DNA from 4 places in the Halomonas sp. THAF5a genome. Region 3 is predicted to be linked to each of the others. Evidence: predicted binding sites of a transcription regulator. Region 3 holds the regulator's gene; each other region holds the start of a gene.

Evidence for each region. The regulator sigma-54, encoded in region 3, starts transcription at its own class of promoters, with help from an activator protein. The targets are predictions, from matches to a motif close to TGGCACNNNNNTTGCTNT.
Region 1: FIU83_RS03795 (nitrate reductase) is a predicted target of sigma-54. The motif match lies at 3,300-3,317, and genes of this name have one in related genera.
Region 2: FIU83_RS13420 (sugar phosphorylase) is a predicted target of sigma-54. The motif match lies at 5,042-5,059, and genes of this name have one in related genera.
Region 4: glnA (glutamate--ammonia ligase) is a predicted target of sigma-54. The motif match lies at 2,856-2,873, and genes of this name have one in related genera.

What each region holds. Positions count from the first base shown of each region.
Region 1 is NZ_CP045417.1:829,887-837,157, reverse strand. Features, by position in the region: gene cobA (uroporphyrinogen-III C-methyltransferase) at 1-422, opposite strand, end outside; gene FIU83_RS03795 (nitrate reductase) at 379-3,177, opposite strand; gene FIU83_RS03790 (ANTAR domain-containing response regulator) at 3,531-4,124, shown strand; gene FIU83_RS03785 (CmpA/NrtA family ABC transporter substrate-binding protein) at 4,121-5,152, shown strand; gene FIU83_RS03780 (NAD(P)/FAD-dependent oxidoreductase) at 5,439-6,761, shown strand; gene nirB (nitrite reductase large subunit NirB) at 6,758-7,271, shown strand, end outside.
Region 2 is NZ_CP045417.1:2,951,352-2,958,622, forward strand. Features, by position in the region: gene thiL (thiamine-phosphate kinase) at 1-732, opposite strand, end outside; gene nusB (transcription antitermination factor NusB) at 745-1,248, opposite strand; gene ribE (6,7-dimethyl-8-ribityllumazine synthase) at 1,245-1,739, opposite strand; gene ribBA (bifunctional 3,4-dihydroxy-2-butanone-4-phosphate synthase/GTP cyclohydrolase II) at 1,825-2,988, opposite strand; gene ribD (bifunctional diaminohydroxyphosphoribosylaminopyrimidine deaminase/5-amino-6-(5-phosphoribosylamino)uracil reductase RibD) at 3,335-4,480, opposite strand; gene nrdR (transcriptional regulator NrdR) at 4,480-4,965, opposite strand; gene FIU83_RS13420 (sugar phosphorylase) at 5,092-6,870, shown strand; gene FIU83_RS13425 (copper chaperone PCu(A)C) at 6,897-7,271, opposite strand, start outside.
Region 3 is NZ_CP045417.1:2,572,342-2,579,612, reverse strand. Features, by position in the region: gene FIU83_RS11665 (PTS sugar transporter subunit IIA) at 1-470, opposite strand, end outside; gene raiA (ribosome-associated translation inhibitor RaiA) at 478-786, opposite strand; gene FIU83_RS11655 (RNA polymerase factor sigma-54) at 956-2,374, opposite strand; gene lptB (LPS export ABC transporter ATP-binding protein) at 2,529-3,254, opposite strand; gene lptA (lipopolysaccharide transport periplasmic protein LptA) at 3,254-3,781, opposite strand; gene lptC (LPS export ABC transporter periplasmic protein LptC) at 3,781-4,365, opposite strand; gene FIU83_RS11635 (HAD family hydrolase) at 4,369-4,941, opposite strand; gene FIU83_RS11630 (KpsF/GutQ family sugar-phosphate isomerase) at 4,988-5,983, opposite strand; gene FIU83_RS11625 (calcium/sodium antiporter) at 6,025-6,975, opposite strand; gene FIU83_RS11620 (ABC transporter ATP-binding protein) at 7,134-7,271, shown strand, end outside.
Region 4 is NZ_CP045417.1:287,872-295,142, forward strand. Features, by position in the region: gene typA (translational GTPase TypA) at 1-1,745, opposite strand, end outside; gene FIU83_RS01295 (hypothetical protein) at 1,885-2,424, opposite strand; gene glnA (glutamate--ammonia ligase) at 3,011-4,417, shown strand; gene FIU83_RS01305 (ZIP family metal transporter) at 4,510-5,223, opposite strand; gene FIU83_RS01310 (DUF4124 domain-containing protein) at 5,371-5,949, shown strand; gene glnL (nitrogen regulation protein NR(II)) at 6,442-7,271, shown strand, end outside.

The sequences.
Region 1 (7,271 bases), 1.7 Mb from region 3:
GACTTGCCCTGCCTCGCCAGCGTCACCAGCAGCGCGCCGATCTCGTCCTGGGGCACGCTGTGGTGGCCGCTGGCCTTGCCGACGTAGTAGCGCTCGCGGCCGGCGGGGATCAGCGCCAGCACCTCCTCGCCGACCAGCCGGTCATAGACCACGGCATCGGCCTGGGCCAGCAGCCGCGCGGCCTTCAGCGTCAGCAGCTCGACGTCGCCGCTGCCGGCGCCGACCAGATGGACCCGCCCGGGGCGACACTCGCCGCGCCGCGAGACCCGCGCGGCGTCATCGTCCGCTTCGCCGACGCGACCGGCCCTCCCACGCGGCGACAGGCCCAGCCTGGCCGAGCCCAGCCGGGCCAGGGCAGAGAAACCGCGGCGCAGGGCATCAGGCGACGCGAACGGGGATCTTGGCTTGCTCGGAGCGCGCATGGCCACTCTCCTCTTGTGTCGTGGAATCGAGCGCCTGGGCATCGGCGCCGGCGTCGACGGTGTCCGGAGCATGCTCCTCGACCAGCGACTTGAGCTCGGGAATGCAGCTGCCGCACTGGGTGCCGCAGGCGAGCCGTGCGCCCAGCGCCTCGACGCTGGCGTCGCCGGCGCGGATGGCCTCGACGATGGTCGTCTGGCCCACCTGATGGCAGCTGCACACCAGCGGGCCGGCATCGGCCTCGCCGGCGTCGCAGCCGGCCAGCAGCCGGCGACGCACGTCGCCCTCGAGCGTCGCCTCGGCGAAGCGCGCATCGAGCCAGGAAAGCCCCGGCAGCTCGGCGGGCGGCGCCACCATCAGCCACCAGCGCAGCCGGCCGTTCTCGAGCCCCGCGGCGCGCAGCCGACCGCCGGCCGGGTCATCGCTCCACAGGCTCGGCGCCGTGGGCAGCCACTGCCGCACCCAGGCCAGCCAGTCGCGCGGCGCATCGTCCGGCTCGCCGCCGGCCAGCTGCCAGCGCTGGCAGTGGTCCAGCGGGATGCGCGCCCAGTAGGCGCCGTCGTCGCGCCCCTCGAAGTCGCCGGCTTCGCCCGGGGCGATCAGCAGGGTCGCCTCCCAGCCCACCGCCAGCGGCGCCAGGCTCACCGCGCCGTGCTTGGCTTCGGGCTGGCCGGAGATCGGGTCGAGATGGGCGGCGAGCAGGCCGCCGGTGCGCGCCGCGCCGGTGAAGCGGTCGGTCCAGTGCATCGGCACGAAGGCCTCGCCGCGGCGCTGGCCCTTAGTCAGCCGCACCCGGGCGCGGTACTCGCCGCCTGCGCCGGTCAGCCGCGCCAGCTGCTGGTCGCCGACGCCGAAGGCGGCGGCGTCCTCGGGGGTGATCTCGATGAAGGGCTCGGCGCGGTGATTCATCAGCCGCGGCGCCCGGGCGGTGCGGGTCATGGTGTGCCACTGGTCGCGCACCCGGCCGGTGTTGAGGCGCAGCGGACGCGCGGCGCTGAGCGCCTGTTCGGGGCCGCGCGGACGCACCGGCAGCAGCCGGGCCCGGCCGTCCGCGGTGGCGAAGCGACCGTCCTCGAACAGCCGCGCGGTGCCGCGGGGGGCCTCGGCGGTCACCGGCCACTGGATCGGCGCCAGGGCGTCGTAGCCGGCGCGGTCGAGCCCCGCCAGCGCCGAGATGTCGAACGGCCGCGCCTCGTGGCCCGGCTGCCCGGGGGCGTTCTCGAAGCCGGAGAGCCGGGCGTGCTCGGCGAAGATCTCGCCGGGATGGCCGTAGTCGAAGGCCTCGCCGAAACCCAGCCGGCGCGCCGCCTCGCAGACAATCCACCAGTCGTGGCGCGCCTCGCCCGGCGGCGGCAGCATCCCGCGCTGGCGCGAGATCCGACGCTCGGAGTTGGTCACGGTGCCGTCCTTCTCCGACCACGACGAGGCCGGCAGCACGATATCGGCGTAGGGCAGCAGGTCGGTGTCGGCCATGCATTCGGAGACGATCACCAGCGGGCACGTCTCGAGCGCCGCCCGCACCCGATTGGCGTCGGGCAGGCTGACCGCGGGATTGGTGGCCATCACCCACAGCGCCTGGATCTCGCCGCGCTCGATGGCCTCGAACAGCGCCACCGCCTTGTGCCCAGGCGCCTCGGGCAGGGTCGGCGTCAGGTGGTCGGTGGCCCAGAAGCGCGTCACGCGGTCGCGCGCGCCGGGGGAGTCGTAGTCCATGTGGGCGGCGAGCTGGTTGGCCAGCCCGCCCACCTCGCGGCCGCCCATGGCGTTGGGCTGGCCGGTGATCGAGAACGGCCCGGCGCCGGGCAGGCCGATCTTGCCGCCGGCCAGGTGGCAGTTGATGATCGCCTGGCACTTGTCGGTGCCGCTGGACGACTGGTTGATGCCCTGGGAGTAGAGGGTCACCACGTGCAGCTGGCTGGCGAACCAGTAGAAGAAGGTCTCCAGCCGCTCGGCGTCGACGTCGCAGTCGGCGGCGATGGCCGCGATGGACACGTCGTCCTCGCGGGCCGCGGCCAGGGCCGCGTCGAGCCCGTCGGTATGCTTGCCCAGATAGACGTCGTCGAGCCGGCCCTTGTCGGCCATCCAGGCCAGCAGGCCGGTGAACAGCCGGGCGTCGCTGCCGGGCCTGAGCCCCAGGTACAGGTCGGCGATCTCGCAGCTGTCGGTGACCCGCGGGTCGATCACCACCACCCGCATCAGCGGATTGCGACTCTTGGCGGTGCGCAGGCGTTGATAGAGCACCGGATGGTTCCAGGCCAGGTTGGACCCCACCAGCACCACCAGCTCGGCCTCCTCCAGGTCCTCGTAGCTGCACGGCACGGCGTCGGCGCCCAGCGAGCGCTTGTAGGCGGCCACCGCCGAGGCCATGCACAGCCGCGAGTTGGTATCCAGATGCGGCGTGCCGAGAAAGCCCTTGAACAGCTTGTTGGCGACGTAATAGTCCTCGGTCAGCAGCTGGCCGGACAGGTAGGCCGCCACGGCGTGATCGCCGGCGCGCTCGCGGGTGGCCTGGAGGCGGCCGGCCACCGCCTCGAGGGCGGTGTCCCAGTCGACCTCGACGCCGTCGACCCGGGGCCGGGTCAGGCGGCCGTGATCGCCCAGGGTCTCGGCCAGCGCCGAGCCCTTGACGCACAGCCGCCCGTAGTTGGCCGGGTGGTCGCCGTCGCCCTCCACGCCGGTGATATGCCCGTCCTCGATGTCGGCCGTGACGCCGCAGCCGACGCCGCAGTAGGGGCAGGTGGTGCGCGCCTGTTGCATGCTGCTCTCCTCGATCATGGTCCCGACACGACGACGCCCACCGCCATGCCGGGTGGGCACGGGGGTGGGCGTCGTTGCCGTGAGTCGCCGCCGTGGCGACTCGGGAATGTCTTTCCATGAGAAAAGCAAACGGCATGCCAGGCGGAAGGAAAGCGTCGGCACTCAAGCCATCGCGGCCGTCTCGGCGATCTTGCCCGCACCAGCCGGCGGCATTTTTTGCCCCGCTCCGCTCCTTCGTGGTGCAAAAGGACGGCGCCGGCGACCGATGCACCACCGACGCTCGGCGCCGATGCGGCTGGAATGGCTCTTGCATGAACAGGGCCTGACCGTTTCCCCATCACGAGCCCTATGCCATGCCCCAGCCCTTGCGAATCCTGCTGGTCGACGACGAGAGCGTGCGCGCCGCCATGGTCGAGGAGGCCCTCGGCCAGGAGGGGCACGAAGTGATCTGCCACCTGCAGAGCCCGGCCAGCCTCAACGACATGGTCGAGCGACACGCGCCCGACGTGGTCATCATCGACATGGAATCCCCCGACCGCGACACCCTCGACAGCATGTCGCAGCTGAACCGGGAGAACCCGCGGCCGGTGGTGTTCTTCGCCGACCAGCACGACCCTGACTCCATGCAGGCCGCCCTCAAGGCCGGCGTCAGCGCCTACGTGGTCGACGGCCTGGTGCCGACCCGGGTCCGGGCGATCCTCGAGGTCGCCGTGGCCCGCTTCGACGCCTTCCAGTCGATGCGCCAGGAGCTCGACCGCACCCGCACCCAGCTCGCCGACCGCAAGCGCATCGAGAAGGCCAAGGGCATGCTGATGAAGCACCAGGACTGCGACGAGCCCCAGGCCTACCAGACGCTGCGCAAGCTGGCCATGGACCGCGGCCAGCGCATCGGCGAGGTGGCCGGCAACGTGATCGATATCCTCGAAGGACTGGAGAAAGGCCTATGAGCATGCCCCATGCCCCCGAGCGTCCCCGACTGACCCTGGGCATCGTCCCGCTGCTGGACGCCGCCCTGCCGATCGTCGCTCGGGAAGGCGGCTTCTTCGCCGCCTCAGGGCTCGACGTCACGCTGTCGCGGGAGAGCGCCTGGTCGACCCTGCGCGACAAGCTGGCCGCCGGCATGCTCGACGGCGCCCAGCTGCTGGCCCCGCTGCCGCTGGCCATGAGCCTCGGCGCCTCCGGGCCGCCCTGCGACGTCCTGGCGCCGCTGGTGCTCGGCCGCAACGGCAATACCCTGGTGCTGTCGTCCTACTGGGCGGAAGGCATGGCGACGCCCCTCGACGGCTCGCCCGGCGGCCGGGACCCAGCCGTCAACGCCCGCGACTTCGCCGAGCGGCTGCGCCGGCGCGGCGCGCCACGTCCGCGGCTGGCCATGGTCCATCCCTTTTCCGGCCACCACTACCAGCTGCGCGACTGGCTGACCCTGGGCGGCCTCGACCCCGATCGCGACGTCGAGCTGGTCGCCCTGCCGCCGTCGCGCATGGTCGAGGCCCTCGAGCAGGGGCGCATCGACGGCTTCTGCGTCGGCGAGCCCTGGGGCAGCCAGGCCGCCCAGCGCGGCGGCGGGCATGTCGTCGCCACCGGCGCCCAGCTGTGGCCCGACCATCCCGAGAAGATGCTCGGCGTGACCCGCGACTGGGCCGGGCGCCACCCCGCCACCCTCGCGGCCATGATCCGCGCCCTGGTCGCCGCCGCCGACTGGCTGGCCGAGGCGCCCGAGCACCGCCGCCAGGCCCGGGGCTGGCTGGCCCTGCCGCCCTATCTGGATCGCGCCCTGGAGCATCTGTCGACGCTGCCGCTGGGCGAGCCGCCGGTGGCACAGCGACTCACCGGGCTGCGCCCGGAGGTCGGCGAGATGGCAAGGGTCGTGGACCACCTGGCCCGCCAGCTCGACGTCCCCCTCCGGCGCGGCGTGGTCGAGGCCTGCTACAGCCCCGTGCATTTCGATGCCGCGACGCACCAGGAGCGTGCATGACGGCGCCGTCAGGGGCCGCCCCGGCGGCGGTCATCGCCCGGCGATGATTATTTAACTTTCTGAGTTTTCTGACTTTCACCCTGTCCTGGCCCGAACCTTGATAGGAACAGGCGAGAACGGAGGGCCCGGCCCTTCGGCGGTCAACGGCGATCGCACCTCGAAGTCCAGACGAAGACGTCTCCACGCTCCCCAATGCCGGGGAGCGTCGAGGCGTCTTCTGCGTTTATGGAGGGAATCCGAGATGAGTCCCGATGACCCGACAACCGTCGCCTTGCCCGATGGCCCCATGCCATCGCCCGCGGCGCCCGTCGATCACCTGGTGATCGTCGGCAACGGCATGGCCGGCCAGCGACTGGTCGAGGCGCTGGTCCAGCGCGAGGGCGCGCCGCGCCGCATCACCCTGATCGGCGCGGAGGCCTGCCCCGCCTACAACCGCATCCTGCTGTCGCCGCTGCTGGCCGGCGAGATGGAACGCGAGGCGCTGACCCTGCGCGACGCCGACTGGTACGCCGAGCGCGGCGTCGAGCTGGTGCTCGGCGAACGGGTCGAGCGCATCGATCGCGCCGCCCGCCGCCTGACCACCGTCGGCGGCCGCGAGATCGCCTACGATCGCCTAGTGCTGGCCACCGGCTCCACCCCCGCCCTGCCGCCGGTCGACGGCCTCGAACTCGACGGCGTGCACGCCTTCCGCGATCTGGACGACGCCGCCGCCCTGACCCGCGCCGCCGAGCGCGGCGGCCGCGCGGTGGTGATCGGCGGCGGCCTGCTGGGCCTGGAGGCCGCCGAGGGGCTACGCAAAAGAGCGCGTGCCGGTATGTCGGTGAGCGTGCTCCAGCGTGCCTCGCGGCTGATGAACCGCCAGCTCGACGCCACCGCCGCCGGCCTGCTCCAGGCCGAGCTCGAGGGCCGCGGGCTCGAGATCGTCACCGGCGCCGACCTGGAACGCCTGGAGGACGACGGCCGGGGCCGCGTCTGCGCCGTGCGCCTGGCCGACGGCCGCCGGCTGCCCGCGGACTGCGTGGTGCTGGCCATCGGCATCGCGCCCAGCGTCGAACTGGGTCGCCGGGCCGGCCTCGAGGTCCACCGCGGCATCGGCGTCGACGACCGCCTGACCAGCAGCGACCCGGCCATCCACGCCCTGGGCGAATGCTGCGAGTTCGAGGGCCGCACCTATGGCCTGGTCGAGCCGATCTGGCGCCAGGTCGAGGTGCTGGCCGCCCGGCTGGCCGGCGAGGACGTCGAGGGCTACGTGGAAGCGCCCACCGCGACCAAGCTCAAGGTCAGCGGCATCTCGCTGTACGCCTTCGGCCCCATCGAGCCCGACGTCGACCACGAGGTGCTGACCTACCACGACCCCGAACACGGCGACTATCGCCGGCTGCTGCTGCGCGACGGCCGCCTCGAGGGCGCCGTGCTCTACGGCGATACCGCCGCCGGCCCCTGGTACTTCGCCGAGGCGCTGTCCGGCCGCCATCTCGACGCCTGCCGTCAGGCGCTGCTGTTCGGCCCGGCCGATGCCAGGGCCCTGCTCGACGCCACGAAGGCCGAAGCACCGAATCCCGCCACGCCCCACGCCCAGGACCGCTCCCCGCAGGAGGAAGCCGCATGAACACGCCCAGCCAAGCAACTCCCCCGCTGATCATCATCGGCAACGGCATGGTCGGCCATCATCTGGTCGAGCAGCTGATCGAACGCGGCGCCACCGAGCACTACCGCATCACGGTGTTCGGCGAGGAGCGCCACCGCGCCTACGACCGCGTTCACCTGTCCGAGTACTTCGCCGGCCGGGACGCCCAGTCCCTGGCCCTGTGCGACGCCGACTTCTACGCCGAGCACGGCATCGAGCTGCGCCTCGCCGAGGAGGTCACCGCCATCGATCGCGACGCCAGCGAGGTGATCACCGAGCGGGGCCGCTATCCCTATGCGCGGCTGGTGCTGGCCACCGGCTCCTTCCCCTTCGTGCCGCCGATTCCCGGCCACGAGCGCGACCACTGCCTGGTCTATCGCACCCTGGACGATCTCGACGCCATCCGCGCGGCGGCCGTGGACGCCACCACCGGCGTGGTGGTCGGCGGCGGCCTGCTGGGCCTGGAAGCGGCCAACGCCCTGCGCGGCCTGG
Region 2 (7,271 bases), 380 kb from region 3:
CGCCTCGAGGAGCCCCTCGGCCAGCGGCAACGCCTCGGGCACCAGCTCGGCCCCGACGCCGGAGCCCTCGAGCACATGGCCGAGATCGGCCAGCAGCCCATCGGAGACGTCGATGGCCGCGCTCACCAGGCCGCGCAGGGCGAGCCCCGCGGCCAGGCGCGGCCGCGGATGCAGGTAGCGCCCGAGCAGCGGGTGGGCGATGTCGCGCTCGCCGCGCTGCCACAGGGCCAGCCCCCCGGCACCGCCGCCGAGCGCCCCGGTCACCGCCAGCACGTCGCCCGGCCGCGCGCCGTGGCGGGTCAGCGCCTGGTCCGGGGGCACCTCCCCCATCACCGTGACGCCTATGGCGAGCTCGCCGCGGGTGACGTCGCCGCCCGCCAGGGCGGTGCCGGTGGCGTCGCAGAGCGCATGGAAGCCGCGGGCGAAATCGGCGAGCCAGGCGTCATCCGCCGCCGGCAAGGTCAGCGACATCAGGCACCAGCGGGCCCGGGCGCCCATGGCGGCGAGATCGCTCAGGCTGACCGCCAGCGCGCGGTGGCCGATCGCCGCGGCCGGCGCCGCCTCGGGGAAGTGGACCCCGGCGACCGAGGTGTCGACGCTGACCGCCAACCGCTGGCCCGGGGCCGGCGCCAGCAGGGTGCAGTCATCGCCCACCCCGAGGGCGACGCCTGAGTCTGGGCCGGGCGGCTCGGGCGTCAGGTAGCGGCGGATGAGTTCGAATTCGCTGTGCATCGGGGCGGGCCTTCAGCGGCGACGGGCGGTGACCTCGGCGGACCGCAGCCGCCCGGCAAGCTTGTCGAGGATGCCATTGACGTACTTGTGTCCGTCCGTGGCGCCAAAGGACTTGGCGAGCTCGACCCCCTCGCTGATCACCGCGCGATACGGCACCTCGAGGCGCTTGGAGAGCTCGTAGGCGCCCAGGCGCAGGATCGCCAGCTCGATGGGATCCAGATCCTCGAGGCGACGGTCGAGCAGCGGCGCGATGGCCGCGTCCAGTGACTGGCGCTCCCGGGCCACGTTGTGCAGCAGCTCATGGAAGAGCGCCAGGTCGGCGATCTCCATGACCTTGTGCCAGTTCTCGTGATCCTCGAGGTCGTCGTCGGCCACCTGGCTGCGGAACTCCGCCTCCACGGCGGTGATCGACTTGCCGGTCATCTGCCACTGGTAGAGGCCCTGGACGGCCAGCTCGCGGGCCGCATGGCGCGACTGCTGCGCCTTGGAGGGCGCCCGGCTGCGCTCGCCGCTCATGCCTCACCCCCGTCGGCGTCGCCGAAGCAGCGCAGCAGCGAGACCATCTCCATGGCCGCCATGGCCGCCTCGGCGCCCTTGTTGCCGGCCTTGGTGCCGGCTCGCTCGATGGCCTGCTCGATGGACTCGACGGTCAGCACGCCGTTGGCCACCGGGGTGTCGAACTCGAGCTGCAGGTTGCCCATGGCCGCGTTGCAGCCGCCGGCCACGTACTCGAAGTGCGGGGTGCCGCCGCGGATCACCGCGCCCAGGGCGAGCACGGCGTCGGGACGCGCCACCTTCAGCACGCGCTTGATCGCCAGCGGCAGCTCCCAGGCGCCGGGCACGTGGACGATGTCGATGTTCTCGGCGTCCACGCCGTGGCGGGTCAGGCTGTCCACGGCGCCCTCGACCAGGCTATCCACCACGTGGTGGTTGAAGCGGCCGACCACGATCACGTAGCGGCCATCGACGTCGACGAAGCTGCCTTCGACTTGGGAAATCGGTTGCATGGTTCTATGTCCTGAAAGATCCGGTACGGAAGGGTCCGGGGGCATGGCCGGAGGCCATGCCGTCATGATGAAGACGGGCGCGGCGTCAGTCGTCGCGCGCCTCGCCAGGCGCGGGCTCGCCGGGTTCCAGGCGCTCCACCACCTCGAGGTCGAAGCCGGAGAGGGCGGAGAACTTCCAGGGCGAGCTCAGAAGGCGCATCTTGCCGACGCCCAGGTGGCGCAGGATCTGCGAGCCGGTGCCGATGGTCAGGTAGTTGCCGGCGCCGTCGGAGTCACTGGTGCGCGGCGGGCGACGCCGCTCGAGGAACACCTCGAGCAGGTCGTGCAGGTCCTGGTGCGGGCGGCCGTCGTCGAGCAGCACGAAGACGCCGTGTTCGGCGCCGGCCACCTCGGCCAGGGCCTGGTGAGCGGTCCAGCTCGCCCGCTCGCCCTTCTGCAGGGCGAGCAGGTCGCGCATCACGTTGGCCAGGTGCACGCGCACCGTGGTCGGGGCCTCGGGATGCGGATGTCCCTTGACCAGCGCCAGGTGATGGGCGCCCTGGATGCTGTCGCGGAAGACGTGCAGGGTGAGCTCGCCGAAGGCGGTCTCGACCGGGCTCGACTCCACCGGCTGCACGGTCTGCTCATTGTGGATGCGGTAGTGGATCAGGTCGGCGATGGTGCCCATCTTCAGGCCATGCTCGACGGCGAAGCGCTCGAGCTCGGCGCGGCGCGCCATGCTGCCGTCCTCGTTCATCACCTCGCAGATCACGCCGCTGGGGTCGAGGCCGGCCAGGGCCGCGAGGTCGCAGGCCGCCTCGGTGTGGCCGGCGCGGCGCAGCACGCCGCCGGGCTCGGCCATCAGCGGGAAGATGTGGCCGGGCTGGACGATGTCCTCCGCCCGGGCGTCGCGGGCCACGGCGGCCTGGACGGTACGCGCCCGGTCGGCGGCGGAGATCCCGGTGGTGACGCCCTCGGCGGCCTCGATGGAGAGCGTGAACTTGGTGCCGAAGCCGGAGCCGTTGTCGCGCACCATCAGCGGCAGCTGGAGACGCTCGCAGCGCTCGCGGGTCATCGGCAGGCAGATCAGCCCCCTGGCGTGGCGCGCCATGAAGTTGATGTGCTCGGCCTCGACCTTCTCGGCGGCCATGATGATGTCGCCTTCGTTCTCGCGATCCTCGTCATCCATCAGGATCACCATCTTGCCCTGACGAATGTCCTCGACCAGGTCTGCGATAGGGGCCAGGCCCCCGGATGAGGAGTGCACCATGGAGTCTCCATTGATTCAGCGTGGTGGCCGTCGCGGTCCCGCGACGATCGGGTCGCCCTCCGGCGTCGCCACCTCGAAACCGCGTCAGGGTACCGTGGCGCGTCGGTGGGCGCCAGTGGATAGCCGCCGTGGCGAGTTGGTGAGCGCCCACGGAGGACAGCCGTGGCGCATTGACGAGCGCCGTCAGGCCATTAACGCCGCGCCTCATGGAATCCCAACTCATGCGTCTCGGAGCACCGCCAGCAGGCCATCGAGGAGGCGCTGTAAACCCATCCCTGGGCGCTACCGGCGCCATCCCTGGCGCAGGACCTCCTCTCAGGCCTGCTGCGGCGCTCCCTTCATGCGGTCACGAGATATCGGAACGGCCCCTGGGCCTGGCGGTGATGCGCCAGTCCTGGCCCACGGCGCGGATATCGAGGATCTCGAGCCCCTTCTGCTGGGCCATCAGCGAGAGGCCGGGCAGCGCGAAGAGCGGGCGCGCCTCGCCGCCAAGCAGGGTCGGCGCCACGAACAGCTGCATCTCGTCGATCAGGTTCGCCTCGAGCATGGCACCGGCGAGCGTCGCCCCGGTCTCGAGCAGCACCTCGTTGGCCTGCTCCGCCTCGGCCAGGTGGTGCAGCAGGGCGTCGAGGTCGACCCGGCCGTCGGCGCCCGCCGGCATCACCACCACCTCGGCGCCGGCCTCCTCGAGCCGTACGCGCCGCTCGGGCTCATGATCGGCGAGGGTCGCCACCAGGGTACGACCCGGCTCGCGCAGGCAGGCCGCCGCCAGAGGCAGGCGCAGGCGGGAATCGACCACCACGCGCAGCGGCTGGCGGGCGGCGATCGCCTCCCCCTCGGGCAGCGCCAGCTGTTCGGCGCGCACGGTGAGCCGGGCGTTGTCGAAGATGATCGACTCCACCCCGGTGAGGATGGCGCTGGATCGGGCGCGCAGGCGCTGCACCTCGCGGCGCGCCTGGGGCCCGGTGATCCACTGGGACTCGCCGGAGCGCATGGCGGTGCGGCCATCGAGGCTCATGGCCATCTTCAGGCGCACGAAGGGCCGGCCGTGGGACATGCGCATCACGAAGCCGGGATTGAGCGCCAGCGCTTCGTCCTCCAGCACGCCCACCGTCACCGCGATGCCGGCCTCGCGCAGCAGGGCGATGCCCCGGCCGGCCACCTGGGGGTTGGGGTCCTGCATGGCGACGACGACACCGGCCACCCCGGCCTCCACCAGCGCCCGGGCGCAGGGGCCGGTGCGGCCCTGGTGGGAGCAGGGTTCCAGGGTCACGTAGGCGGTGGCGCCGCGCGCGGCTTCTCCCGCCGCGCGCAGGGCGTGGACCTCGGCATGGGGCTCGCCGGCCCGCTCGTGCCACCCCTCGCCGACGACCCGCTCGTCCTTGACCAGCACGCAGCCCACCCGGGGGTTGGGATCGGTGGTATAGCGGCCGCGCTCGGCGAGCTTCAGGGCGCGGGCCATCCAGGTCTCGGGCAGGGTCGGGGCGCTCATCATCGCCCTCCGGCGGGGTCGTCGGGGAAGCCGGGCTCCTGGGCCAGGCGGTCGATCTCGGCGCGGAACTCGTCGATATCCTGGAAGCGGCGGTAGACCGAGGCGAAGCGGATGTAGGCGACCTGGTCGAGGCGCTTGAGGGCCTGCATGACCTCCTCGCCGATGTCCCGGGCATGGATCTCACGCTCACCGCGGGCCCGCAGGTGCTGGCGGATGCGCTCCACCGCCGCCTCGATCGACTCGGCGCTGACGGGGCGCTTCTCCAGGGCGCGCAGCATGCCGGCGCGCAGCTTGGCCTCGTCGAAGACCTCCCGGGTGCCGTCGGACTTGATCACCCGGGGCATCACCAGCTCGGCGGTCTCGTAGGTGGTAAAGCGCTCGCCGCAGGCCGCGCACTGCCGACGCCGCCTCACCTGATCCCCCTCCACCACCAGGCGGGAATCGGTCACGCGCGTGTCGTTGGCGCCACAGAAGGGGCAATGCATAGGGGGTAACCCGACGTCGTAGGAAACTGTCGCGGCATTGTAACGGTTCAGGGGCAGAGCGCCCAGCAACCGTGGCTGGCACGAGTCCTGCAAGCTCCCGGTATCCCCAGGCCGATGGAGGTCGCCATGCCTACGCCCCGCTCGCTCGCCCGCCCCCTGGACACGACGGACTTCACGGCTCGCGCCCGCGAGCACCTTGGCGTCCTCTACGGGCCGCGCCGTGAGGAGGTACTGCGCCGCCTGCTGACGCGGCTCTCGCACCATCGCGGTGCCCTCCCCCCGCCCGGGGCGGAGGCCACCGCCCCCTTATGGAGCGAGCGCGACCAGTGGCTGATCGCCTACGGCGACAGCCTGCTCGACGGCGACACCCCGCCCCTGGCGGTGCTCGAGGCCTTCCTCGAGGCGCGCCTGCCTGAGACCTTCAGCGGCGTGCACGTGCTGCCCTTCTTTCCCTGGAGCAGCGACGATGGCTTCTCGGTGATCCACTACCGCGAGGTCGACCCGGGGCTCGGCGACTGGTCCGACATCCGCCGCCTCGCCGCGCGGGGCGACCTCGTCGTCGACCTGGTGCTCAACCACGTCTCCCGGGAGTCGCTGTGGTTCGTCGACTACCTGAGCGGCAGCCTGCCGGGGCGCGACTACTTCATCGAGATGGACCCGGCGACCGACCTCTCGGCCGTGGTCCGACCGCGCAGCAGCCCGCTGCTGGTGCCGGTGCCCACCCGCCGGGGCACCCGCCACCTCTGGGCGACCTTCTCCGAGGACCAGATCGACCTCAACTTCGCCAACCCCGACGTGCTGCTGGAGTTCGTCGGCATCCTGCTCTTCTACCTGGAGCAGGGCGCGCGGGTCATCCGCCTGGACGCCATCGCCTTCCTCTGGAAGCGGCCGGGCACCGCCTGTATCCACCTGCCCGAGACCCACGAGGTGGTGCGGCTGCTGCGTGCCGTGGTCGACCACCTGGCGCCGGGCACGCTGCTGCTCACCGAGACCAACGTGCCCCATCGGGAGAACCTCAGCTACTTTGGCCTCGATCGCCTGTCGGACGGGGGGCCGGCGATGCCGGACGAGGCGCACCTGGTCTACCAGTTCCCGCTGCCGCCGCTGCTGCTGCATACCCTGACCAGCGGCGAGGCGGCCACCCTGGCGAGCTGGCTCGAAAGCCTGCCCGCGCTGCCGCCGGGCTGCAGCTACGTCAACTTCACCGCCAGCCACGACGGCATCGGGGTGCGGCCGCTGGAGGGCTGGCTGCCACCCCATGAGGTCGAGGCCCTGCTCGAGCTGATGCATCGCTTCGGGGGGTTCGTCAGCATGCGCAGCGACGCCCAGGGGCGCGACGTCCCTTACGAGATCAATATCACCTGGTTCGAGGCGATGCGGGGGACGCGCCGCGGCGCCGATCCCTGGCAGGTGGAGCGCTTCCTGTGCAGCCAGCACCTGATGCTGGCCCTGCAGGGCATTCCCGCCCTCTATCTCCACTCCTTGACGGCCACCCTCAACGACCTGGAGGGGGTCGAGCGCACCGGCCGCCTGCGCGCGATCAACCGTCACCGCTGGCAGCGGCCGGCGCTCGAGGAGCTGCTGGAGAGCCGCAACACTCCGACCCGCGAGGTGTTCCTGGCCCTGAAACGGCGCCTGGCGGTGCGTCGCCGGGAGCCCTGCTTCCACCCGGATGCGCCACAGCGCGTGCTCCCCACCCCGCCGGCGCTGCTGGTGCTGGAGCGTGGCCCGCTCGACGACGGTCGCCGCCTGCTGGCGATCCACAACGTCACCGACCAGCGCCAGCCGCTCGCCCTCGAGGCCCTGGCCGCCCCCGACTGGCACGACCTGCTGGCGGATGCGCCCTGGTCGGGCGACACGAGCCTCGCGCCCTATCGCAGCCTGTGGCTGGTGCAGCCCGGATGATCGACGGGAATGGCCAACGGGCGTGATCAGTGCGCCGAATGCTTGCCCATCTCACCATGGGCCATGTCGTCGTGACCCGTGCCGGCCTGGTCCGACATCTCCATCGGCTGCACCCGCTGGACCGGCGCCTCGAGGGTCATCGTCTCACCGTTGTCGAGGGTCAGGGTCAGCTCGACGCGCTCGCCCTCGACCGGGGTGGCGGCCAGCTCGAACATCATCAGGTGCCAGCCGCCCGGCACCAGTCGCACGCTTTCGCCGGCCGGCAGCGGGATCGCCTCGACCCGGCGCATCTGCATCACGCCGTCGACCATCACGTGGTTGTGCAGCTCCAGGTGGCCGGCCAGCGGCGAGGCGCCGCCAACCAGCGCCCGGTCCGTCTCGCCTGGATTGGTCAGCGTCAT
Region 3 (7,271 bases):
CCGCTCGGGGCCTGTTGGCGTATGGCCTCCATGAGGTGCTCATGGAGTTCCCGCTGGCTCGTGCTGTGGCGCAGGCGCCCACGGGTGTCGGCGTCGTTCATGACGCCGGCGACCTGCCCCAGCAGGGCGAGGTGGGCCTCGTCGGCCTCCTCGGGCACCAGCAGCACGAAGACCAGGTCCACCGGTTCCCCGTCGATGGCGTCGAAGTCCACCGGCTCGGCCAGCTTGAGAAAGCCGGCGATGGGGGCCTTGCAGTGCGGGTTGCGGGCATGCGGAATGGCCACCCCGTGGCCGATCCCGGTGCTGCCCAGCCGCTCGCGGCCGATCAGGCGGCTGAAGACCTCCTGGCTGTCGAGGCTGGGCGTGTTCTGGGCGATGAAGGTGCTGAAGAACTCCAGCACCCGCTTCTTGCTTCCCCCGGGCACATCGAAGAGGGTGCGCTCGGGGGGCAGGATGGCGTCCAGTGTCATGATGGCGTCAGCGCGCGCCGGCGCCCTGGGCGCGGGCCTGGGCCTTTTCCTTGTGCTTGACCAGCTGGCGGTCGAGCTTGTCGGCCAGGGCATCGATGGCGGCGTACATGTCGTTCTCCATGGCCTCGGCATGGAGGTCGGCACCGGCGGCATGCAGGGTGCAGGCGGCTTGCTGGCGCTCCTTCTCGACGGAGAGGGTGACCTGCACGTTGGTGATGTTGTCGTAGTGACGCTCGACGCGGGTCAGTTTTTCCTGCACATAGTCACGCAGTGCGTCGGTCAGTTCCACATGATGGCCGGTGATGTTGACTTGCATGACACGCTCCTTGCTCTTTCGGGGTGTGGGTCGATTGTAACCCTTTTTAGCGTCCTGCATACCCCCTCGGTCGGGGGCGGTGTGGCGCGGTGCGAACGGCGTCAATTCAACCGTTTGCGCAGGGATGGGGCCTGGTCATTTCGGCGCCGCGGGAGGCCGAACAGGGGCCTCATCTCAGCCGCTTTCGTTCGCTGGAGGAGGGGATGCCCATCCCTTCGCGATACTTGGCCACCGTGCGCCGGGCCACGCTGATGCCGGCCTCGTCGAGCAGGGCGACCAGCCGGCTGTCCGAGAGCGGCTTGCGCGGCGGCTCGTCCTGGATCAGCTTGCGGATCCGCGCGCGGATGGCGGTGCTGGAGTGGGCGTCGCCCTCGCCGCTGCCGCCGCCCACCTGGCTCGAGAAGAAGTACTTGAGCTCGAACATGCCGCGCGGCGTATGGATGAATTTCTGGGTGGTGACCCGCGAGATGGTCGATTCGTGCATCTCCACGACCTGGGCGATATCGGCCAGGATCAGCGGTTTCATGGCCTCCTCGCCGTGCTCCAGGAAGTCGAGCTGGCGGGCCATGATCTCGCGGCCCACCCGCAGCAGGGTGTCGTTGCGGCTGGCGAGGCTCTTCATCAGCCAGCGCGCCTCCTGCAGGTGGTCCTTGAGGAACTGGTTGTCGGCGCTCTTGTCGGCGCGCCGGATCAGGGCGGCGTAGTCGGGCTGAATGCGCAGGCGTGGCATCGCCTCGGGATTGAGCTCTACCTGCCAGCCCTCGTGGGTGTGGCGGGCGACCAAGTCGGGGATCACGTAGTCGCTGTCGCCCTCGCCGAAGGCGCTGCCGGGGCGTGGATCCAGCGATCGCACCAGGCCGATCGCCGTATCGAGGGCGTCGTCGTCGAGGCCGAGGCGGCGCTTGAGCAGGCGGCGGTCATCGCCGGCCAGCGCCTCGAGGAACTGGCGCACCAGGCGCCGGGCCTGGGGCAGCAGCGGGGTGTCGTCGGGCAGGGTGGCGAGCTGCAGCAGCAGGCACTCGCGCAGGTCGCGGGCGAAGACGCCGGTGGGCTCGAACTGCTGCAGGCGCAGCAGCACCTGCTCGACCTCCCGGCCACGCAGCCCGGTGAGGCCCTGGGCCTTGAGGCCGTCGCGGATCTCGTCCAGGGGCTGGATGAGGTAGCCGTCGGCGTTGACGGCGTCGATCAGGCTCTCGGCGATGCGCATCTGCTGCGGGTCCAGGTCGGTCATCGCCAGCTGCCAGGCGAGGTGCCCCTGGAGGCTCTGGCCCGCGGCCTGGCGCTCGAAGTCCGGCGCCTCGCCGCCGGCGGGCGCGCCGCCCAGGTCCTGATAGGTATCGGACCAGTCGCTGTCGGTGCTGAGCTCGTCGGGAATCTCGCTGGCCCAGTCGTCGTCGGGCGTCTCGCTCACCGCCTGTTCGCCGAACTCCTCCTCGACGTCCAGCAAGGGGTTGGATTCCAGCGCCTGCTGGATCTCCTGGCGCAGGTCCAGGGTCGAGAGCTGCAGCAGGGCAATGGCCTGCTGGAGCTGGGGGGTCATGGTCAGCTGGGTGCCGACGCGAAGCTGCAGGGAAGCCTTCATGGCCATGAGAGGAGTTCCCTCGACGTGCCGAAAATTTCCACCCTAGCGGCTGGGTGCGGGAGGTGCAACCGAAGAATTAGCAACAATCGTGCCATGCGCAAGCAGCATGCCGTAGGCGAATAACGACATGTGCATCAGGGTATTGCGATCGATCGGACGGTCAGAGGCGGAAGTCCTGACCCAGGTAGACATCGCGCACCCGCTGGTTGGCGAGGATCGCCTCGGCATCTCCCTCGGCGATGATGCGGCCGTCGCCTACGATGTAGGCGGTGTCGCAGATGTCGAGGGTCTCGCGCACGTTGTGGTCGGTGATCAGCACCCCGATGTCGCGCGCCTTGAGCTGGCGGATGATGCCCTTGATCTCGCCCACCGAGATCGGGTCGACCCCCGCGAAGGGTTCGTCGAGGAGGATGAAGGCGGGCTCGGTGGCCAGCGCCCGGGCGATCTCCACGCGGCGGCGCTCGCCCCCGGACAGGCTCATGCCAAGGTTGTCGCGGATGTGGGTCACGTGGAAGTCCTCGAGAAGCTCCTCGAGCCGGCGCTGGCGGCCGGCGCGGTCGAGGTCGCGGCGGGTCTCGAGGATCGCCATGATGTTGTCGGCGACCGACAGCTTGCGAAAGATCGAGGCCTCCTGGGGCAGGTAGCCAATGCCGGCCCGGGCGCGCTCGTGCATGGCCGCCGTCGACAGGTCCCGGTCGTCGATATGCACCGCGCCGGCATCGGCGCGCACCAGGCCGACGATCATGTAGAAGGAGGTGGTCTTGCCGGCCCCGTTGGGACCGAGCAGGCCGACGATCCGGCCCTGCTCGATGGAGAGGCTGATGTCCTGCACCACCCGGCGGCGCTTGTAGCTCTTGGCCAGGTGTTCGGCCCTCAGGGTCTTCATCACGGCCCATCCTGCTGTTCGGGTTCGAGGGTCATGCGCACGCGCTGGCGCTCCCCGACGCCCTGGGCGTCGGCGCGCGCCTGGACGACGCGACGGTCGAGGAAGTACTCGAGGTAGCCGCCATCGAAGGTGTCCCCGCCCTGGTGGAGTTCGGCGCGGTCGATCAGCTCGATGCGACGCTCGGCGACGTGATAGACCACGGTGCGACCCCAGCCGCGTACCAGGGGTTCGTCCGGGGCGGGCCGCTGCTCGATGTAGGCACGCTCGCCGGTGGCGGTGGCCCGGGTCAGCTGGCCCTGGTCGTTGCGCTGGATCTCGACCCGTGCGCCGGTCAGCTGCATGCTGCCCTGCTGGATCTCCACGTCGCCGGTATAGACGGCGGTGCCCGCGCGGTCGTCGAGGTCGAGGCGGTCGGCCTCGACCTGGATCGGGGCGCTGGCATCGCCCTCGAGGGCCAGGGCCGGAGAGCTGCCGAGCAGCAGGCCGATGACGCCGAGGGTCAGCAGGGGGGCGAAGAAGGCTCGCATCATGACTCGGGGTCCTCGCGGGTGTCGGGCGGATGGTGGCCGCGCACATTGTCGGTCAGACGGGCGCGGTTGTCATGGATCCAGGCGTCGAAGCGCTTGCCGCGCATCCGCTGGGGCGGCTGGCGAAGCAGCGCCGGGGTCTCGCTCCAGGCATGGCCGCGGTCGGCGTCGAAATGCAGGACCTCGGTGTCGAGCTGCCAGCGCTCCGCCGGGGCCAGCAGGCGCGCGTCGCCGGTCAGGGTCAGCGGGTTGCCCCCTGCGCCCAGGGTGCCGTGGTCGCCGCTGGCGAGCCAGACCCGGCCCGAGCGGTCCAGTAGCCGTCCCTCGGGCCGTGCAAGGCGGGTGACGTCATCGTGGGGGGTGTGGGTCAGGCGCGGCGTGTCGAGGCGCTGATGCGGCTCGCCCGAGGCATCGAAGCGCGTCAGGCGGGCGTCCTCCAGGTAGTAGTCGGGCTCGCCCGAGCCGTCGCCCGGCACGGGGCCGGGTGCCGGCGCCTCCTGCAGGTCGAGCACGGCCAGCCCGCCCCCCAGGGCGAGCAGCAGCAGGACCAGGCCGGTGCGAAAGCCCGGGCGCGGCAGGCCCATGGCTCAGCTCGCGCCGTGGAGGTAGGTGTCGAGCACGGCGTCCCAGTGCCCCTGGGCCTGCAGCAGGGTGTCGCAGATCTCGCGCACCGCGCCGTGGCCGCCTGCGGCCTCGGTGATCCAGTCGGCCTGGTCGCGGATGTAGGCCGGCGCGCCGGGCACGCTGATGCCGACCCCGGCCCGGCGAATGGCGGCCACGTCGGGCATGTCATCGCCGCAGTAGGCGACCTGCTCGAGGGCGAGGCCCAGCCGGGCACACAGCTCGCGCAGCACGACGAGCTTCTTCTCGGCGCCCTGGAAGACATGCTGGATCCCCAGCGCGGCGGCGCGCTGGCTGACCATCGGCGAGTCGCGCCCGGTGATCAGTGCCACCGCGATGCCGGCGCGCTGGACGAGCTTGATGCCATGGCCGTCGAGGGTGTGGAAGGCCTTGACCTCGAGGCCGTCGGCCTGGAAGTAGAGGCGCCCGTCGGTGAGCACGCCGTCGACGTCCATGGCCAGCAGGCGGACATGGCGCAGGCGGTCGACCAGCGGGCCGTCGTCGAGGGGGCGGTGTGGCTGGGGTGGGGCGAGGCTCATGGTGTCTCCAGTCGAGTAGCGGGCGAGGCGGGTGGTCGAGCCGACGTCAGATGACGCCGCTCGAGAGCAGGTCGTGCATGTGCAGGGCTCCGATCGGTCGGCCGTCGGCGTCGACCACGGCCAGCGCCGAGATGCGCCCGTCCTCCATCAGGCGCACCGCCTCGGCTGCCAGGGTGTCGGGGGCGATGCGCTTGCCGGGGCGGGTCATGACGTCGTCGACGGTAAGGCCCGAGAGATCGCTGTGCTGGTCGAGGGTGCGGCGCAGGTCGCCGTCGGTGTAGACCCCGGCCAGGCGGCCGTCGTCATCCACCACGCAGGTAAAGCCCAGGCCCTGGCGGGTGATTTCCAGCAGCGCATCGCGCAGCGGGCTGCCCAGGGGGACCGCGGGCAGGCGGTGTCCCTCGTGCATCAGGTCGGCGACCCGCAGCAGCAGGCGCTTGCCGAGGCTGCCGCCGGGGTGGGAGAGGGCGAAGTCCTCGGCGGTGAAGCCGCGGGACTCGAGCAGCGCCACGGCCAGGGCGTCGCCCAGGGCCAGGGCGGCGGTGGTGGAGGAGGTCGGCGCCAGGTCCAGCGGGCAGGCCTCGCGCTCGACCCCGGCATCCAGGTGGGCGTCGGCATGGCGCCCCAGGGTCGAATCCGGGCGACCGGTCATGCTGATCAGCGGCGTGCCCATGCGCTTGAGCAGGGGCAGCAGGGCGGTGACCTCGGCGGTCTCGCCGGAGTTGGAGAGTGCCAGCACCACATCGCCGCGAGTGATCATGCCCAGGTCCCCGTGGCTGGCCTCGCCGGGATGCACGAAGAAGGCCGGGGTGCCGGTGCTGGCCAGGGTCGCGGCGATCTTGCCGGCGATATGGCCCGACTTGCCCATGCCGGTGACCACCACGCGGCCGCGGCAGGCCAGGATCAGCCGGCAGGCGTGGTCGAAGGCGTCGTCGAGGCGCTCGGCCAGGGCCGCCACGGCCTGCTGCTCCAGTTCCAGGGTGCGGCGGGCACTGTCGCGCAGGAGGGAGGTGCCGGCCGCGGAGGGGGTGTCGTTGGTCATGGCGGTGATTGTTGCCCGTTGTCAGGTTTCACTCAAGGGGGTCAGGCCGTGGGGGCGAGGCCGGCGCTGCCCAGCCAGGCCAGGTAACCGAGGTAGGCGAGCAGCAGCAGGCCGCCGGGCAGCCGCCCGAGCCGGCCGCGCCGGTTCCAGAGCAGCAGCGCGCCGAGGGCCAGGGTCAGCAGCAGCATGATCGGATAGTCGCGCCCGGCCGCGGCGGGGTCGGTGGCCCCCGGCGCGAGCAGGGCGGGCACCGGCAGCACGGTCAGCATGTTGAAGAGGTTGGAGCCGATGACGTTGCCGATCGCCAGGTCGTGGTGGCGCTTCAGCGCGCTGGCGACGCAGGCGGCGAGTTCCGGCAGGCTGGTGCCGATGGCCACCACGGTCAGGCCGATGGTCAGCTCGCTGACACCGAGCCCGCGGGCGAGCTCGCTGGCGCCCCACACCAGGGCCCGGGAGCTGGCGATCATGATCACCAGGGTGCCGAGCAGCCAGGCCAGGGCCTGGCCCAGGGGCATGCCCGGGATCTCGCCGCCGTCCTCGTCGTCCGGGGTGTCGGCGCGAAACAGCCACCAGAGGCTGAACACCAGCAGCACCAGCAGCAGGGCGCCGTCGAGACGGTCGAGGTGGCCGTTGGCCAATGCATAGCCGGCCAGGCCCGTGGCGCCGAGCAGCAGCGGCAGTTCCCGGCGCACGATGGAGAAGCGCACCGGGATCGGCACGACCAGGGCGGTCACGCCCAGCACCAGGGCGATGTTGGCGATGTTGGAGCCCAGCGCGTTACCGACGGCCAGGTCCGGCACGCCGTCCAGGGAGGCCATCACCGACACCACGACCTCGGGGGCCGAGGTGCCCAGCGAGACGATGGTCATGCCGACCAGCAGGGTGCTCATGCCGGCCCGCCAGGCGGTGGCGGCGGCGGCGCCGACGAAACGGTCCGCGCTCCACAGAAGGCCGATGAAACCGAGCGACACGATCAGCAGGGGAACCAGCATGGCGAGATCCGAGCGGGGAGTGAAGGGCGCACATTGAACATGGCGGGCCCCGGCGGTGCAAGGGGCGTCATCGGGGCGCTGGCGCGCCGGGGCAGGGTTAGGATACGATGTTCGACAATTTGGCGAAGGACGCTGATTTTGCGAAGGAAGCTGATGAAATGACGGACTCCCCCTTCGTGGAAGTGGCGGGGTTGCACTTCTCCCGCGGCGAGAAGGAGATCTTCCGTGGCGTCGACCTGGCCATTCCGCGAGGACAGATCACCGCCATCATGGGCCCCAGCGGCACCGGCAAGACC
Region 4 (7,271 bases), 1.5 Mb from region 3:
AGCTCGTCGTCATCGAGGAACTCGATGGCCTGCTCCAGGGTGAAGCGAACCGGCGGCGTGAGCACCAGGTTCTCGTCGTTGCCGGAGGCGCGCATGTTGTCGAGCTTCTTGGCCTTGGTAGGATTCACCACCATGTCCTCGGCGCGGTTGTTGATGCCCACCAGCATGCCCTCGTAGACCTCGGTGCCGTGCTCGATGATCAGCTTGCCGCGATCCTGCAGAGCGAACAGGGCGTAGGCCAGGGCCTTGCCGGAGACCATGGAGACCAGCACGCCGTTGCGACGCTCCACCGAGGCGTCCGGCTTGAGCGAGCCGTAGTGGTCGAAGCGGCTGGTGAGGATGCCGGTGCCGGAGGTCAGGGTCAGGAACTGGCCGCGGAAGCCGATCAGCCCACGCGCCGGGATGATGAAGTCCAGGCGCACGCGGCCCTTGCCGTCCGGGTTCATGTTCTTGAGCTCGCCCTTGCGGTAGCCGAGCTCTTCCATGATGGAGCCCTGGTGCTGCTCCTCGCAGTCGATGATCACTTCCTCGTAGGGCTCCTGCTTCTCCCCGTCGATCTCGCGGATGATCACCTCGGGACGCCCCACGGCCAGCTCGAAGCCCTCGCGGCGCATGCTCTCGATCAGCACCGAGAGGTGCAGCTCGCCGCGCCCGGAGACGATGAACTTCTCGGGGCTGTCGCCCTGCTCGACGCGCAGCGCCACGTTGTGGATCAGCTCCTGCTCGAGGCGATCCTTGATGTTGCGGCTGGTGACGAACTTGCCGTCCTTGCCGGCGAAGGGCGAGTCGTTGACCTGGAAGGTCATGGAGACGGTCGGCTCGTCGACGGTCAGCGCCGGCAGCGCCTCGACGGCGGCCGGGTCGCACAGGGTATCGGAGATCGCCAGGGCGTCGATGCCGGTGATGCAGACGATGTCGCCGGCGGTGGCCTCGTCGGTCTGCACCCGCTCCAGGCCCAGGTGGGTCATCACCTGGCCGATCTTGCCGCGGCGCTCCTGGCCTTCCTTGCTGACCACGGTGACCTGCTGGTTCGGCTTGACGCTGCCGCGGGTGATGCGGCCCAGGCCGATGACGCCGACGTAGCTGTTGTAGTCCAGCGCCGAGACCTGCATCTGGAAGGGACCGTCGAGCTCGACCTTGGGCGGCTCGACGATGTCGATGATCGACTGGAACATCGGCGTCATGTCCTCGGCCAGCTGGTCCGGTTCGGGACCCGCGATGCCGTTGAGGGCCGAGCAGTAGATGATCGGGAAGTCGAGCTGCTCGTCGCTGGCGCCGAGGTTGTCGAACAGGTCGAAGATCTGGTCGATGACGTAGTCAGGGCGCGCGCCGGGGCGGTCGATCTTGTTGACCACGACGATCGGCTTCAGGCCCTGGTCGAAGGCCTTCTGGGTCACGAAGCGGGTCTGGGGCATCGGGCCGTCGACGGCGTCGACCAGCAGCAGCACGGAGTCGACCATCGACATCACGCGCTCGACCTCGCCGCCGAAGTCGGCGTGTCCGGGGGTGTCGACGATGTTGATGTGGTAGTCCTGGCCGTCGGGGGCCTGCCAGCGGATCGCCGTGTTCTTGGCCAGGATGGTGATGCCGCGCTCCTTCTCCTGGTCGTTGGAGTCCATGATCCGCTCCTGCCCCTCGGCCTTGCGGTCGAGAGTGCCGGACTGGCTGAGCAGTTTGTCGACCAGGGTGGTCTTGCCGTGGTCGACGTGAGCGATGATGGCGATGTTGCGAAGATTCTCGATCACGACGGGATCCTGCTGACAAAATTGGGGGCGCATTATAGGGGCAGGGCGATGACGGCTACCAGCTTTGTCGCCGTGAATCTTCCGTCACGACCAGATATCAGTGGCTTGGAACGGGCCGAAAGGGCCGCCAGCGGGCGCTTCAGGCCTCGATGGCGGTGACGCGCGCCTGGCAGGCATGCAGCCGCGCGATCAGGTCGGGCAGGGCCTCGGCGTCCAGCGAGGGGTCGCAGCCGCCGATGCGCTCGAACCAGGCGCGGGAGACGCAGAGGGTATCGGTGAGGGCGCGGTGGCGCAGGCGCTGCCAGAACAGCGACAGCCGGTTGGGGCGGCCGGCCGTCAGCACCACGGCGTCCCGGACGTGGTGTTCGACCTCGGCCAGGGTGTCCACCAGCCAGGCCGGCGAGAGGGGGCGCCCCGGGGCCGGAAACAGCAGCGCCTGGCCCTGGCTGTGGGCCACCACGGTGTTGAGGCGGTCACCGAGCGGGGTCCCCTCGGTGGCGATCAGGTGGACGTCGTGGCGAGTGGCCAGGCGGTGCAGGCGCGCATCGCCGGTATCGTCGGCCAGCAGCACCTCGAGGTGCAGGTCGCGGCGCTGTCGCAGGGGCCTCAGCGCCGCCAGGCGTCGCGGCAGGCCGGCACCCGAGGCGCGGGCATCGAGGAGGATGCTGCAGACGATCATGCTCGGGTCGGCTCCCCTGGTTGGGCGCTGGGCGTCGGAATGGCGCTCACTCCAGAACCCGCGCCACCCCTCCGGGGGGTCGCGCCACCCCGGGCCGGCGCCGTCATGTAAACGAGTGTAGTTTTTGGTGTTAACACGTATCAACGGACGCCGGACTGATATTTCTGTGTTGCCAAGCTGACCTTCCGACTGTCGCCCGCATGAGAGAGGTCATGGCGGCAAGGGAGCGCGAGGTGACAGAGGACGCTTGCTTGCTTCAATGCGGTGCAACTGGCGATCTAGCTGCACGCAAATGGTGCGGAAGGGGGCGAGGCACGCCACGCCGATGGCCCGGGTTGCGATTCTGGTGCACGGAAGGTGGCAGGAAGTTTTGATAAAGCTTCATTTTTATCAATGGGTTATGGGCAGGGTGTCGTGAGATGGTGCAAGATTGGCACGCACCCTGCATTCCTCTTGGCAGGCCATGCGGCGGCATCGTGGCCGTGGGCACCGGCCCGACGACATGCTACAACGTCGTGGGAACCGGCCCGCACCACGGCCCCGCCACCGCTCCAGCTTTTCAGCCCAGCTCACTGTGGAGGACCTCATGTCCGAGAAGACGCTCGCCCTGATTGAAGAACATGACGTGAAGTGGATCGACCTGCGCTTCACCGACACCAAAGGCAAGGAACAGCACGTCACCATTCCGGCCCGTGACGTCGACGAGGAGTTCTTCGAGAACGGCCAGATGTTCGACGGCTCCTCCATCTCCGGCTGGAAGGGCATCAACGAGTCCGACATGATCCTGCGCCCGGAAGACGGCACCGGCTTCCTCGACCCCTTCACCGAAGATGCCACCCTGATCCTGCGCTGCGACATCATCGAGCCGGCCACCATGCAGGGCTATGAGCGTGATCCGCGCTCCATCGCCAAGCGCGCCGAGGCCTACCTGCAGTCCTCCGGCCTGGGCGACACCGCCTTCTTCGGCCCGGAGCCCGAGTTCTTCATCTTCGACGAGGTGCACTGGAAGGCCGACATCGAAGGCGCCATGTACAAAATCACCTCCGAGGAGGGCGCCTGGGCCACCGACCGCCAGGTCGAGGGCGGCAACCTGGCGCACCGTCCGCGGGTCAAGGGCGGCTACTTCCCGGTGCCCCCGGTCGACAGCTTCCACGACATCCGTGGCGCCATGTGCAACACCCTCGAGGCCATCGGTCAGACCGTCGAGGTGCACCACCATGAGGTCGCCAACGCCGGCCAGAACGAGATCGGCGTCAAGTTCAACACCCTGGTGAAGAAGGCCGACGAACTTCAGGAAATGAAGTACGTGGTGCACAACGTCGCCCACGCCTACGGCAAGACGGCCACCTTCATGCCCAAGCCGCTGGTCGGCGACAACGGCTCCGGTATGCACGTCCACCAGTCCTTCTGGAAGGACGGCCAGAACCAGTTCGCCGGCGACGAGTACGCGGGCCTCTCCGAGATGGCGCTCTACTACATCGGCGGCATCATCAAGCACGCCCGTGCCCTGAACGCCTTCACCAACGCCTCCACCAACTCCTACAAGCGTCTGGTGCCGGGCTTCGAGGCGCCGGTCATGCTGGCCTACAGCGCCCGCAACCGCTCCGCCTCCATCCGCATTCCCTACACCGCGAGCCCCAAGGGCAAGCGCGTCGAGGCTCGTTTCCCCGACCCGACCGCCAACCCCTACCTGTGCTTCGCGGCGATGCTGATGGCCGGCATCGACGGCATTAAGAACAAGATCCATCCTGGCGACGCCATGGACAAGAACCTCTATGACCTGCCGCCGGAAGAGGGCAAGTCCATCCCGACCGTCGCCGAGAGCCTGGACCAGGCCCTCGAGGCGCTGGACGCCGACCGCGCCTTCCTGACCGAGGGTGGCGTCTTCACCGACGACATGATCGATGCCTACATCGAGCTGCTCGAGGAAGACGTGGAGCGCCTGCGCATGACCACTCATCCGGTCGAGTTCGACATGTACTACAGCTGCTGAGCCCGCGGCGCCCCGGCGCCGCCCTCCGCATCGCAAGAGGCACGCCCCGGGCGTGCCTCTTTTTTATGCGAGTCGCCGCCGGTCGCAGCGGGTCAATCGAGCAGCATATGGCCGACGAGGCCCAGCGCGAAGCCGAGTACCGCGCCCAGGGGCGGCCCCCAGTGGCGCTCGAGCCTGGCCTGGGGCGCGAGGTCCTGGAACACCGAATAGAGGATGCCGCCGGCGGCGAACAGCATGATCATCGCCACTGCCGTGGGGTAGGGCGCCAGCCACAGGAAACCGCCCAGCCCGGCCAGCGGCCCCAGCCAGGCCATGGCGAAGAACAGGCCGATCAGCCGCCGGCTGGTGTAGGGGGTGGAGCGGCGCAGCTCGTGGTAGGCGTTGAAGCCCTCGGGCAGGTTCTGCAGGGCCATCAGGCCGGCGAGCAGCAGGCTGCCGCTGCTGCCGTGGGCGAAGGCCGCGCCCAGGGCCAGGGCCTCGGGCACGAAGTCCGCCAGCATGGCGGCCAGCTGGCTGGCCGAGGTGCCGCTGCGGTTGAGGGCGATGTCCAGGGCCATGAACGCCATCCCGCCGGCCACGAAGCAGGCCGTGGCGGTGGCGATATCGAGGGCCGGCAGGCTGTCCGGCACCAGCACCAGCGCCACGGCGGAGAGCAGGGCCCCGCCGCCGAAGGCGATGATACCGTGGCGCAGCTCGTTCTCGAGCCAGTCGATCGGGATGCACTCCACCCGCGCCAACCAGGCGCCCAGGGGCATCGCCATGCCGGCCATCAGGGTGAGGACGATTACCGTCTGCCAGGCGTCCATGCCGCGTCTCCTCTCGTCATCGGGCCGTGTCATCCCCGGCCTCGGCGTCAATGTCGCCCGGAAACGCTATCCGCGTTCCTCGGGGGCGGCTTCTAGGCTAGTCTTGCATCATAAAGGGAAACCCATCGGCAACGCAGGAATCGGCGCATGAACAAGGCACTGGCCATGGTGGCGCTGGGGCTGTCGTTGAGCCTGGCGGCTCACGCCCAGACCATCTACCGCACCACCGACGCCCAGGGCAACGTGGTCTTCACCGACAACCCCGACGGCGGCGGCGAGGCGGTGACCCTCGACCCGCTCACCGTGGTGCCGAGCCCCGGCGAGACGGCGGGCATGGCGCCCGCGGTGCAAGGAGCGCAGGGCGCGCCCGAGGCGGCGGCGCCGGGGCAGCCGTTCATGCCCTACGATCGCTTCGGCATCCTCTCGCCCGGCCAGGAGGAGACCCTGCCCACCGGCGCGGCCGGCAACGTCCAGGTGACTCTTGGCATCCAACCCGAGCTGCGCGAGGACCATCGGGTGCGCCTGCTGGTGGATGGCCGGGTCAGCCAGACGGCCATGCATACCGATACCTTCCTGCTCAACAACCTCCCGCGCGGCGAGCACGTGCTCCAGGCCGAGCTGCTGGACGGCAGCGGGGCGGTGCGCCACCGCAGCTCGCCGGTGACCCTCTACGTGCAGCGGGCCAGCGTCAATCTCCCCCGCAACCCCAACAACCCGAGCGGTTAGCTCACCCCTCGCCGGACACATCGGCCGCCGTGTCCGGACGGCACCCATCGGCCCTGTCGCGAGCCTGTGCCTCGCGACGATGGGCGCTTCGACGCCTTCGATCACGCCGACCGGGTGAAGGAGGGGCGCGCCTTCCAGCATCTCGAGCGGCTGCGCGACGGGCCGCGCAAGGCGGGCGACGATCGCCCGCCCCGGCATCACCCTCCCCGGCATCACCCTCTCCGATACCCCGGGCCACCCCCGCAGTCCCATCCCCGGCACGATCCGTCGCCGCGCGACGCCTCCTGAGCGTTCGGCTCGCTCGATCGGCTGCACATGAACGGGCGTTCGACGATCGGTTGCACTAAAATGGTGCGCCAAGATGGGGCGGTCCTGCCCTGGAAAGGCGCCACCCGCCGCCTCACGAGGTGGCGCGCTTCTTGCAGGTCCTCCCCAGTGCAGGCTCACGGCGCCTCCTCGCGAGGCGCCCACCGAACCGGGCAGGACGGCTTCATGTATCGACGCTTGATGGAACACCTCACCACCGCGGTGCTGCTGCTCGACGGCGAGCTGCGGTTGCGCTGGATGAACCCGGCCGCCGAGGCGCTGCTGGCGCTCAGCCTGAGTCGCCTGCAGGGCCAGCCGCTGCCCGACCTGGTAGAGGGGGAGGAGGACCTCGGCGGGCTGCTGGCCAAGGCCCGCGACGAGTTCCACCCCTTCACCCAGCGCGAGGCGCGCCTGATCCGGCCCACCGGCGAGCCGCTGACCGTCGACTACACCGTCACCCCCCTCGGCCCGAACGAGCTGCTGCTGGAGATGGAGCCCCGGGACCGGCTGCTGCGCATCTCCCGGGAGGAGGCGCTGCAGACCCGCCAGGAGACCATCAAGGTGCTGGCCCGGGGGCTGGCCCACGAGGTCAAGAACCCCCTGGGCGGCATCCGCGGGGCGGCCCAGCTGCTGGAGCGGGACCTCGATGATCCGGGTCTCCAGGAGTTCACGCGAATCATCATCGAGGAGGTCGATCGCCTGCGCGACCTCGTCGATTCGATGCTCGGGCCCAACCGGATGGTGCGCCACGATCCGCTCAACATTCACAAGGTGCTCGAGCGGGTGCGCTCGCTGCTGATCGTCGAGCACCCGGCGGTATGGATCGAGCGCGACTACGACCCCAGCCTCCCGGAGCTCGCCGGCGACGAGGCGCAGATGATCCAGGCGCTGCTCAACGTGGCGCGCAACGCCGTGGAGGCGATGACCGAGGCCGAGACCCCGTCGCCGCGGCTGACGCTGCGTACCCGCGCCCGTCGCCAGTTCACCCTGGGCGCCGAGCGCCATCGGCTGGTCTG